DNA from 3 places in the Streptomyces sp. GSL17-111 genome. Region 1 is predicted to be linked to each of the others. Evidence: riboswitches for the same ligand, from Rfam matches in the RefSeq annotation. Region 1 holds a riboswitch; each other region holds the start of a gene.
The links. A riboswitch is a leader RNA that binds a small molecule or an ion and turns the genes downstream of it on or off. The one in region 1 is predicted to bind cyclic di-AMP.
Positions count from the first base shown of each region.

Region 2: it holds a riboswitch for cyclic di-AMP, as region 1 does, so the genes downstream of both, V6D49_RS17595 (LysM peptidoglycan-binding domain-containing protein) here and V6D49_RS11760 (M23 family metallopeptidase) in region 1, are expected to answer to the same signal.
Region 3: it holds a riboswitch for cyclic di-AMP, as region 1 does, so the genes downstream of both, V6D49_RS04130 (M23 family metallopeptidase) here and V6D49_RS11760 (M23 family metallopeptidase) in region 1, are expected to answer to the same signal.

Region 1 covers NZ_JBAJNS010000001.1:2,680,443-2,684,266, forward strand. Annotated here, with positions in the region: gene V6D49_RS11755 (TetR/AcrR family transcriptional regulator) at 1-184, shown strand, start outside; gene V6D49_RS11760 (M23 family metallopeptidase) at 339-1,391, opposite strand; cyclic di-AMP (ydaO/yuaA leader) riboswitch at 1,403-1,534, opposite strand; gene V6D49_RS11765 (PP2C family protein-serine/threonine phosphatase) at 1,790-2,998, opposite strand; gene V6D49_RS11770 (ATP-binding cassette domain-containing protein) at 3,185-3,824, shown strand, end outside.
Region 2 covers NZ_JBAJNS010000001.1:3,942,470-3,946,293, forward strand. Annotated here, with positions in the region: gene V6D49_RS17585 (cytochrome P450 family protein) at 1-640, shown strand, start outside; gene V6D49_RS17590 (transglycosylase family protein) at 755-1,810, shown strand; cyclic di-AMP (ydaO/yuaA leader) riboswitch at 2,067-2,231, shown strand; gene V6D49_RS17595 (LysM peptidoglycan-binding domain-containing protein) at 2,238-2,939, shown strand; gene eno (phosphopyruvate hydratase) at 3,229-3,824, shown strand, end outside.
Region 3 covers NZ_JBAJNS010000001.1:988,297-992,120, forward strand. Annotated here, with positions in the region: gene V6D49_RS04125 (GntR family transcriptional regulator) at 1-228, opposite strand, end outside; gene V6D49_RS04130 (M23 family metallopeptidase) at 387-1,163, opposite strand; cyclic di-AMP (ydaO/yuaA leader) riboswitch at 1,176-1,311, opposite strand; gene V6D49_RS04135 (M16 family metallopeptidase) at 1,545-2,915, opposite strand; gene V6D49_RS04140 (M16 family metallopeptidase) at 2,933-3,824, opposite strand, start outside.

The DNA of each region.
Region 1 (3,824 bases):
GAACGTCCGGGCCCACGTGGAGGGTGGTTTCCCCGGCGACCGGTCGACGGTCGTGATGCTCTACCTGGCGATGACCGGGCTCCTGGTCGAGTACCTCACGCTGCCCGGGGTGCTGGACGCGGCCGAGAGCTCGCTGGACGACCTCGTCGCCTCACTCGTGGACGTCATCGTCCCGGAGCAGTGAAGCGCCCCTCCGGTCGGGGGCCCGGCACAGGCCGACGGCCCTGGCGTCGGGGGGTGGTCCGCCAGGGCCGTCGGAGCGGGGTGCCCCCGTCGCCGGGGGGTGTGTCGTGCGGTACGGGCGCGCGGGGCCGGACGTTCACCCGCGCCGTGCAACCTCAGATGCTCAGGCCCTTGCCGCGCAGCCAGGCCAGCGGGTCGACGGTGTCGGTGCCGCCGGGACGCACCTCAAGGTGGAGGTGGGGGCCGGAGGAGTTGCCGGTGGAGCCGACGCGGCCGATGGTGTCGCCCGTGGTGACCTGGCCACTGGTGCGCGTCATCGATGACAGGTGGCAGTACCAGATCTCGGTGCCGTCCTCGAGTTCGAGCACGATGCGGTACCCGTAGGAACCGGCCCAGCCGGCCTCCTTGATGGTGCCGCTGTGCACCGCCTTGACGGGCGTGCCGCTCGGTGCGGCGAAGTCCTGGCCGGTGTGGTTGTTGGACCACATGCTGCCGGAGTCGCCGTAGCTCGAGGTGAGCTGGAAGTTCGCCAGGGGGAGGGCGTAGCTGGCGGCGAGCTTGCGCAGCCGCTCCTCCTCGGCCTTGCGCTTGCGCTCCTCCTCGGCCTTGCGCTGACGCTCGGCCTCCGCTTCGGCCTCGGCCTTCGCCTCGGCTTCCGCCTTCTTCTCGGCCTCGGAGGCGGCGGCCTTCGCGGCGGCGGCGACGGCTTCCTGACGGGCCGTGGCGTCGGCGGCGGACTGCTGGTGGTCGGCCTGGGCGAGGATGCGGGCGCGGAGCGCCTCGCCGGCGTCGGTGTGGCCGTTCTCGACGTCGGCGGCGGTGAGCGTGGCCTGGGTGAGCGGCGCTGCGACCGGAGCTGCTTCGGAGAGGTCGTCCTCCGGCAGGAAGGCTTCGGCTCCGGGTATGTCGTCGGTGAGGCCGGAGAGGTCGGGCATGGTCAGCGGGGCGCTGGTCTTGGGACCGGCCGTGGCGATACCGCCGGCGCCGATGGCGGCGACCATGCCGACCCCCAGGACGGCACTGCTGCGCGCCATGCCGGAACGCTGCCGGGCGACGCGGTGGCGTCCGCGGACGGGGCGCACGGTGTCCTCGGTGGGATTCCACTCGGTGAACGTGGTGCTGTCCTCAACGGACGGGCCGAAGACCTGATAGTCGTCCGAGGCTTCGCCTGCGTACGCGGTCTCGGTGGCATGCCTGCTCGACGCCACGGGGGCGTTCTCCTTTCCTTCCTTCTCGCCTACCGGGTTAGCTGACGGGTTCGGAGCAGGAAGGTCTCCTACGGGCACGGATGCCCGATTCACCCCAAAGAGTGGTTCCCCGGTTCCTTGAGTGCATCTGGTGCTGCGGGTTGTGCAGTTGTGGTGCAGCCGTGTTGCCAGTTGATGCACGGTCAGGATTCGGCCAAGGCGCACGGTGCCGCCTCTGTGGCGGCAGTGACGACCGCGCTGCGTTATCGAACGTTAATAGACTCGCGGCACATATTCCAAGCGTTCTCGGCAACAAGAGGCCGCTCCCGCCAGGACTTTCACCGCTCGCCGGGACAGAAACGGGCATAACCGCCGAGTAAAAGGTTGCCCAACAGCCGGGGATCGTGGCCAAGTCGTCATCACAGGTGTTTCGTGCCGTCACGGTAGGTGACGGCCAGGAGTGCCAGGTCGTCGGACGGTGGCCCGCCGGTGTACCGGGCGACGTCGGCGAGCACGGCGTCCAGGAGCTCGTCCGGCCCGCCGCGCGTCCACTCGTGCGCCCGGAAGCGCTCGGAGAGGTCGTAGAAGACACCGTGGGGATCGCGGGCCTCGGTCAGGCCGTCGGTGTTCATGAGCAGCGTCGCACCGACGGGGAAGGACACCCGGCCCACCGGTGGCGGGACGGCTCCCTCGGCGGGCAGGGCGGCCAGCCCGAGGGGCGGGGCCGGTTCGACGGGTTCCACGCGCTCCAGCCGCCCGTCCGGGTGGATGAGCCACGGCGTGGGGTGCCCGCAGTTGACGACGCGCAGGCGCCCGTCGTCCGTCACCTCGACGAGCACGGCCGTGGTGAACCCCTCCATGGAGTCGACGCTGCCCGCGCGCCGTCTGCCCTCCCGGCGCAGAGCCCGGTCCAGCCGGACGGCGACCTGCGCGAGGTCCGGCTCCGTGTCCGCCGCCTCCCGGAAGGCGCCCAGGACGATGACGACCGAACCGACCGCCTCCAGACCCTTGCCGCGCACGTCCCCGACGAGGAGCCGGACGCCGTGGGGCGTGGCCTGCACGGCGTAGAGGTCGCCGCCGATGCTCGCGTCCTCGCGGGCCGCCTGGTAGCGGGCGGCGATCACCAGGGGGCCCAGCTCGTGCTCGGGCGGCGGGAGGAGGGCGAGCTGGGCGGCCTCGGCGATGTCGCGGGCCGAGGCCAGACGTCTCTCACCGCGCCGTACGACGCGGTTCAAGGCGACCGCGAGGACCGACACGGTGGCCACCGTGGCCACGCGCAGGGAGCCCTCGAAGAGGTCGATGCCCTCGTTGATGTGCAGCAGCCAGACGAGGGCGATGGTCGACACCACGCCGGTGACGGCGGTGGCGCGGGCCGAGTACAGGGGAGCCGCGACGAGGGGGGCGGCGGCGAAGAGGGCGGCGAAGACGAAGTCGGTCGGAGTGAGGGCCTGCGCGGCGGAGCCGACGGCGATGAGCACGGGGGGCAGCCACAGGGACAGACGACGGCCGAGCGACTCCCGCGGCCGGGACGCCGTCCTCGTCCGATCCGGCGCGAACGGCGCGCCCCCGCGGGCGCCGGCCGCGTCGGCCGCGCCGCCCGCGCCGGACCCTCGTCGTCGCCTACCCACGGGCCCCACTGTGACCATTCCTGCCGGTGGGGGCGAGCGGGCCGGTCCATTCGGTGGGGCCGGCCCGGATCCCCACGCATGGGTCATCTTTTCACCAAATCAATCAGTATGCCTTCTCTAAGCGATCTGTGGAGGAATGTCGGTGTCCTGGGTCACAGTTGTTGTGGAGGACGGAGGGACTTGCTGATGAGTTACGCGATCCAGGCCGAGGGCCTGACGAAGCGGTTCAAGGAGACGCAGGCGCTCGACGGGGTGGACCTGGCGGCGCGGACGGGCAGCGTCCTCGGGCTGCTCGGCCCCAACGGCGCGGGCAAGACGACGGCCGTCCGCATCTTCGCCACGTTGATCCGGCCGGACGGCGGCCGGGCGGTGGTCGCGGGGCACGACGTCGCGCGGGAGCCCGGCAGGGTGCGGGCGGCCGTCGGGCTGACGGGCCAGTACGCGGCGGTCGACGAGAACCTGACCGGCACCGAGAACCTGCTGCTGATCGGACGCCTGCTCGGCATGCCACGGCGCGCGGCGAAGGGCAGGGCCGCCGAGCTGCTGGAGCGGTTCCAGCTCAGCGAGGCCGGTGGGCGCGCGGTGAAGGGATTCTCCGGCGGGATGCGCCGTCGGCTGGACCTCGCGGCGAGCCTGGTCGGCCGTCCGCAGATCCTCTTCCTCGACGAGCCGACGACGGGGCTGGACCCGCACAGCCGGGGCGAGGTCTGGGACATGCTGCGGGGGCTGGTCGCCGAGGGCGTCACGGCGCTGCTCACCACCCAGTACCTGGAGGAGGCCGACAAGCTGGCCGACGAGGTCGTCGTCATCGACAAGGGCCGGGTCA
Region 2 (3,824 bases), 1.3 Mb from region 1:
CCTCGGGGACGACCTCATCTCCGGGCTCATCCGGGCGAGCGACCACGGTGAGCACCTGACCGAGAACGAGGCCGCCGCCATGGCGTTCATCCTCCTCTTCGCGGGCTTCGAGACGACCGTGAACCTCATCGGCAACGGCACCTACACGCTGCTGCGCCGCCCGGAGGAGCGCCACCGTCTCCAGGCGGCGCTGGCGGCGGGCGACACCGCGCTGCTGGAGACGGGCGTCGAGGAACTCCTGCGCTACGACGGGCCGGTGGAGCTGGCCACCTGGCGCTTCGCCACCGAGCCGCTGACCCTGGGCGGGCAGCGCGTCGCGGCGGGCGACCCGGTGCTCGTCGTCCTCGCGGCGGCTGACCGCGACCCGGCGAAGTTCGAGCGGCCCGACGTCCTCGACCTCTCCCGCCGCGACAACAACCATCTCGGCTACGGGCACGGCATCCACTACTGTCTGGGTGCGCCGCTCGCCCGGCTGGAGGGGCGCACGGCGCTCGCCACGCTGCTGCGTCGCCTGCCGGACCTGCGACTTGACGCCGATCCGGCCGAACTGCGCTGGCGCGGCGGGCTCATCATGCGCGGGCTGCGCACGCTCCCCGTCGCGTTCACGCCCGACGCCGCGTCAGAGAGTGAGGCGCCGTGACCGTCGCGTGATATCCGCGACACTGACTTGTGACGGACGGGCGTTCGACGCTACGTTCTGCCGTCAGCCGGCCCCCTTCGGGGTCGTGCCCGCTGTCACTGGGGAGATCACCGCATGCGTTCCGGGACCGGGCGGCACCGCCGCCCCCGTCAGGCTCCTGCCGTCGTCGTCGCCGCGGGGGTGACCGGGGCGGGGATCGCCCTGCCGTTCCTGGCCGCCTCCGGGGCCCAGGCCGCCGACGGCGCGGTGTGGGACCGCGTGGCCGAGTGTGAGAGCGGCGGCGCCTGGAGCGCGAACAACGGCAGCGGCTACTACGGCGGCTTCCAGTTGACGCTGGACACCTGGGCGGATTACGGCGGCACGGAGCACGCCGACCGCCCCGACCTCGCCAGTCGGGGCCAGCAGATCGCCGTCGCCGAGGCGATCCTCGCCGCCGAGGGCCCCGACGCCTGGCCCGCCTGTGCCGTGACGAGCGGTCTGACCGCGTCCGTCAACGGGGTCGTGGAGGCACCGGGCGTCCCCGAGGTCGGGCGGCCGGGCGCCGCCGACGGCGGGAACGGCTCCGGCGGCCGGGACGGCTCCGGCACCCCCGACGGCTCAAACGGCGCGGGCCGCTCGGGCGGCTCGGACCGTGCGGAGCCGCAGGAGGCGACGCCGTCCCCGGACGCGACCGACCCCTCCGCCACGCAGAGCCCCGACCCCTCCGATGCCCCGGACGTCGACGAGGCCCGCTCCACCGATCGCCCCGCCCCCGGCCCCACCGGGGCGGACGGCTCCGCCACGGACGGCTCCGAGGACCGGGCTGATCCGGAGGTGTCGCCCTCCGAGGAGACCGCCGTCCCGGACGACGCCCGGTCCGGTGGCGCGGCCGGGGACGGTGCCGGACGGCACCGGGGTGCCCCCGACCCGCGCGAGGCGGACCCCGACGGCACCGACCGTCCGGACCGGGGTGCCGCGCGGCACGCGGCCCCCGCCGATCGCACGGACCCGGCCGGTGCCGCCGAGGAGCACCGCGTCACCCGGGGCGACTCCCTGTCCGGCATCGCCGCCGAGCACGGGGTGGAGGGCGGCTGGCCCGCGCTGTACGAGGCCAACGCCTCCCTCGTCGGTGCCGACCCGGATCTGATCCTTCCCGGTCAGAGCCTGGAACTCCCGGTCGCACAGCGCTAGTTGCCCGTGCGTCGGACGCGGAGGGTCACCCGGACGGACGCAATGTGACGATCGTCACATTCCCGTTCGGCGTGTTCCGGGTTGCGGCGCCCGTCCGTCAGTGCCTAGACCTGGGCAGATTCTTCGGGCGTAGCGTCAAATCGGGATATATGGCCCGTTTCCGAGGTGTTTGATCGGATTATTGCGGTGTGCTTACCGTCACATCGCCCGCTACCGCGGGGCCGTTGACCGTCACGCCGAATCCTGCCGACGGGCAACGGGAACATCGTCGCGTCCGCGAACCGCCGGCAGGAGCGGGGGAACCAGGCACGTGCCGTGCGAGCGGCTAGGGGTGAAGCCCGGAGCGGGTGGACCGCACCGGGCCGGGCGGCTCACGCGCCCGAACCCGACAGCTCACCCCGTAGGCGTCCGGTGAGGAAGACCGTCCATGCTGTTCACCGAGAAGGGCTCCGAACGGAGTCGCAACCGTCAGCCCGTCGTCGTCCGCCTCGCCGCCTCGCTCGCCGGTTTCGCCGGCGCCGCCGTCGGCGGTCCCGTCGTCATGGCGGGCAGCGCGCAGGCCGCTTCCGTCGAGACCTGGGAGAAGGTCGCCGAGTGCGAGTCGAGCGGTAACTGGCGCATCAACACCGGAAACGGGTACTACGGCGGACTCCAGTTCGCCCAGTCCAGCTGGGAGGCGGCCGGCGGCCTCCGCTACGCGCCGCGCGCCGACCTGGCCACCAAGGAGCAGCAGATCGCCGTCGCCGAGCGGCTGCTCGACATGCAGGGCCCGGGCGCCTGGGCCTGCGCGGAGGAGGGCGGCCTCACCGCCGGCGCCCCGCCCGCGAACGTCGACCCCGAGGGCTCCTCCACGGGCGCGGACCGGCCCCCGCGCCCGCAACCGCAGCAGCAGGCGCCCGAGCAGGCGCCCCAGGCCGCTCCCCAGACGGAGCACCAGCACCAGACCCAGCAGCAGGAGCGGCCGCAGCAGTCGGGCGAGGGCGGCACCTACGTCGTGCGGGCCGGCGACACGCTGGCCGACATCGCCCAGCGGCACGGCACCACCTGGCAGGAGCTGTACGACCGCAACCGCTCCGTCGTCGGCGGCGACCCGAACCTCATCTTCCCCGGCCAGCGTCTGGTGGTGTGACGGGCCGGACGCGCATCCCCGAGCCGTCCGGTGGGTACACGCCTCGCGAGCCCCGGTGCGCATCCCCCCGCGCACCGGGGCGTCGGCCGCCGGGGCCGAACCCGTCCGTACGGCGAGACGTCGGCTTCCCCCACCCTTATCTTCAGTTGTTGAACAAACTGGTGCCACGCCGCTGAGCTGCGCTTTCACCGCAGCACCGCACGCCGGACGCGGGCCGAAGGCCCACGGCCGCCCCGGGGACCGTTAGGCTCCTGCCTCAGGAAGACCGACCCACACGAAGGAGACCCTCGTGCCGTCCATCGACGTCGTCGTAGCCCGCGAGATCCTCGACTCGCGAGGCAACCCCACGGTCGAGGTAGAGGTCGGCCTCGACGACAGCAGCACCGGCCGAGCGGCCGTGCCCTCCGGCGCGTCCACCGGCGCCTTCGAGGCCCTGGAGCTCCGCGACGGCGACAAGGCCCGCTACGGCGGCAAGGGTGTCGAGAAGGCGGTCCTCGCCGTCATCGAGCAGATCGGTCCGGAGCTCGTGGGCTACGACGCCACCGAGCAGCGCCTCATCGACCAGGCCATGCTCGACCTGGACGCCACCGCCGACAAGTCCTCGCTCGGCGCCAACGCCATCCTCGGTGTCTCCCTCGCCGTCGCGCACGCCGCCTCCGAGGCGTCCGACCTGCCGCTCTTCCGCTACCTCGGCGGCCCGAACGCGCACCTGCTGCCCGTGCCGATGATGAACATCCTCAACGGCGGCTCGCACGCGGACTCCAACGTGGACATCCAGGAGTTCATGATCGCCCCCATCGGCGCGGAGTCCTTCTCCGAGGCACTGCGCTGGGGCACCGAGGTCTACCACGCCCTCAAGGCGGTCCTGAAGGAGCGCGGCCTGTC
Region 3 (3,824 bases), 1.7 Mb from region 1:
GTCGGCCGCCTCCTGCTCGGTCGGCCGGGCCACGCAGGCCCCCACGTGGCGCCTGCTGGTGACGAACCCCTCGGACTCCAGGGCCCGCAGAGCCTCCCGCACCGGCACCCGGGAAACGCCGTAGCGGCGTGCGAGCAGTTCCTCGGTCAGCCGGAAACCCGGCGGGAAGGCACCGCTCACGATGTCGTCCCGAACCGCCGTGCACACCGTGTGCGCGGAAATGCGCATACCCCGACCTCCGCCGTTATCCCCACGTTTTCCAGGTACCGCTTCCCCGCACTGTATTCCACTCCTCGCATTCTGCCGACGGCCCCCGGTGAGGAGGCGGAAAAACGACGGACCCCCGGCCGGGTGGCCGGGGGTCCGTCCTGAGCGGGGGCGCCGCGTCAGGAGAGGGGCACGCCCTTGCCCCGGAGGTAGTTCACCGGGTCCATGTCCGAGCCGTAGGCGGCGGTCGAGCGGGCCTCGAAGTGCAGGTGCGGGCCGGTGGAGTTACCGGTCGAGCCGACCTTGCCTATCTCGGCACCGGCGGAGACGCTCTGGCCCACGCTGACACCGATGGCGGAGAGGTGACCGTACTGGGTGAACGTCCCGTCGTTGTGCTTGACGACGATGTTGTTGCCGTAGGCGCCACCCCAACCGGCGGTGACGACGGTGCCGGCGGCGACGGAGTTCACCGGGGTGCCGGTGGCGGCGGCGAAGTCGATGCCGCTGTGCTTGCCGGACGACCACATCTGACCACCGCTCTTGTAGGGCGTGGTCACGTCGCCGCCCTTGACGGGCGCCACGTAGGCGGGACGGGCCGCGGACCGGTCGGCGCGCTTGGCGTCGTCGCGCTCGGCGGCGGCCTTCTTCTCCGCCGCCTTCTTCTCAGCGGCCTTCTTCTCAGCGGCCTTCTTCTCGGCCGCCTTCTTCGCCTCGGCCTTCTTCGCCTCGGCCTGCTCGGCCGCGGCGCTCTTCTGCGCGGCGGCCTGGTCGGCCACGTGACCCGCGATGGACGGGCTCAGCGCGAGGGCCTCACTGAAGGTGTTCTGGTGCTCGGCCGCCGCGGCGGGCGCGGCGAGGGTTCCGGCGACGCCTACGGCGACGGCGGCGACCGCGGTGCCCAGACGGACGGCGCGGGCAGGACGGTTCAGCTTGCCGGTGGCACGGTTGAACGCCATGAAGGTAGTGATCCTTTCCTTCCTTCTCGCCTACCGGGTTAGCTGACGGGTTCGGAGCAGGAAGGTCTCCTACGGGCGCAGGCCCGATTCACCCCAGAGGACATGTGGGTCCCCGGCTCCCCTCGCGGGGACTCGGCGATCGCTGCACGTCGGCCACAGGGCGTGGTCGCTTCAGACGGGCAACGCGAACGACGCTAAACCGGACATCCCGCCCGGGCCAAGAAAATCGGCCACTTTGTCGCACATGCCACATTCGCAGGTCAGAAGGGTGACGCGGGCCACTGGGAGCCCGGGAACACGCTGCGGCCCCCGTCCGCCTGGAGCGTCCGGGGGCCGCACAGTGGGTGCACGGAGAGTGACCGAAAAATGCCGTGCGACCGCTCAGTCGCCGCGCACGACGGTGACCTCCCCGATGTTCAGCTCGCGCACGGGGGCCTCGATCTGCTCGGCGTCCCCGACGAGAACGGTCACCAGACGGTCGACGGGGAAGGCCGCCACCGCCGCCGCCGTGGCCTCGACGGTGCCCGTCTCGGCCAGCCGCTCGTAGAGCCGCGCCTGGAAGTCGTCGGGGAGGAACTGCTCCACCTGGTCGGCAAGGGTTCCCGCGACCGCCGCCGCCGTCTCGTAGCGCAGCGGGGCGACACCCACCAGGTTCTGCACGGCGGTGTCCCGCTCGTCGTCGGTCAGCCCCTCGGCCGCCAGCGTCCGCAGGACGTGCCACAGGTCCGCGAGGGCGGGGCCGGTGACGTCGGTGGCCACCGAACCGCTGATCGCGAGCATGGCCGTTCCGTTGCCGTCGGGCGTCGACCGCAGCACCTGGCTGTAGGCCCGGACGCCGTAGGTGTAGCCCTTCTCCTCGCGCAGGACCCGGTCGAGGCGGGAGGTGAGCGTGCCGCCGAGGCAGTAGACGCCGAGGACCTGGGCGGGCCACACGGCGTCGTGCCGGTCGGCGCCGGTACGGCCGATGAGCAGCTGCGTCTGGACCGCCCCGGGGCGGTCCACGATGACCACGCGGCCGGTGTCGTCCGCGGTGACCGGCGGCACGGGCCGCGGCTGCGCGGACGCGCCCGTCCACGCGCCGAGTGTCTCGGTCAGCGCCCCGGCGAGGTCGACCCCGGTGAGATCGCCGACCACGACGACCGTGGCCGCGGCAGGACGCACGTGCGCCTCGTAGAACGCCCGCACGGCCGCCGCGTCGATACGCCGGACGGACTCCTCGGTGCCCTGGCGCGGCCGGGACATCCGCGAGGTGTCCGGGAACAGCTCCCCGGACATGGCGATCGCGGCGCGACGGGCCGGGTTCGCCAGCTCGTGCGGGATCTCGTCGAGCCGGTTGGCCACCAGCCGCGACACCTCGCCGTCGGGGAACGCCGGAGCGCGCAGGGCGTCCGCCAGCAGGCCGAGCCCCTTGGCCAGCCGGGAGACGGGCACCTCCAGGGAGACGCGCACACCCGGGTGGTCGGCGAACGCGTCGAGCGTGGCACCGCAGCGCTCCAGCTCGGCCGCGAACTCCTCGGCCGAGTGCTTGTCCGTGCCCTCGCTCAGGGCGCGGGCCATGATCGTCGAGACGCCCTCCAGGCCCTGCGGCTCGGCGTCCAGGGGGGCGACGAGGTTCACCTCGACGGCCACGACCTGCTGGCCGGGACGGTGGCAGTGCAGCACCGTCAGCCCGTTGGGCAGGGTGGCGCGCTCGGGGGCCGGGAAGGCCCACGGCTTCGCGCTGCCGCCGGCCGGCTGCGGGTGGAACTCCATGGTGGGGGTGGCGTCGCTCACTGCTCGGCCCCTTCCTGCGCGGTGTGGTGCACGTCGGCTGCGTCGTCGGAGATGACCTCGGTGGCGTCCTCTTCGCCCCGCTCCGCCCCGGACGTCGGCTCGTAGACGAGGACGGCCCGGTTGTCGCGCCCCAGACGCGCGGCGGCGACCGCCCGCACCTCCTCCGGCGTGACCTCCAGCACCCGCTGGACGGCCGTGAGGGCGAGCTGCGGGTCACCGAAGAGGACGGCGTACCGGCACAGCTCGTCCGCGCGCCCGCTGACGGTGGCCAGCCGGTCCAGCCACTCCCGCTCCAGCTGGGCCTGCGCGCGCTCCAGCTCCTCCGGGCTCGGCCCCTCGGCGGCGAAGCGTGCCAGCTCCTCGTCGACGGCCGCCTCGATCTCGGCGACCGTCGCCTCCCCCGACGCCTTGATGTCGAGCCAGCCGAGCGAGGGCGCCCCGGCGAGCCGCAGCATGCCGAAGCCCGCCGTGACCGCCGAGCGGTCCCTGCGCACCAGCCGGTTGTACAGCCGGGAGGACTCACCGCCGCCGAGCGCCGTCAAGGCCAGGTCGGCGGCGTCCGCCTCACGGGTGCCGTCGTGCGGCAGCCGGTAGGCGTGGAGCAGGGCGCGGGAGGGCACGTCCTCGTGCATCGTGCGCCGCGGCTCCTCCCCCATGACGTCGGGCAACGTGCCGTCGCGCGGCGGCTGTTTGCCGTCGTGCCCGGGGATCGAGCCGAAGTACTTCTCGATCCAGGCGAGCGTCTGCTCGGGATCGATGTCGCCGACGACGGACAGCACGGCGTTGTTGGGCGCGTAGTACGTGCGGAAGAACTGCCGGGCGTCCTCCAGCGAGGCGGCGTCGAGGTCGGCCATGGAGCCGATCGGCGTGTGGTGGTACGGGTGGCCC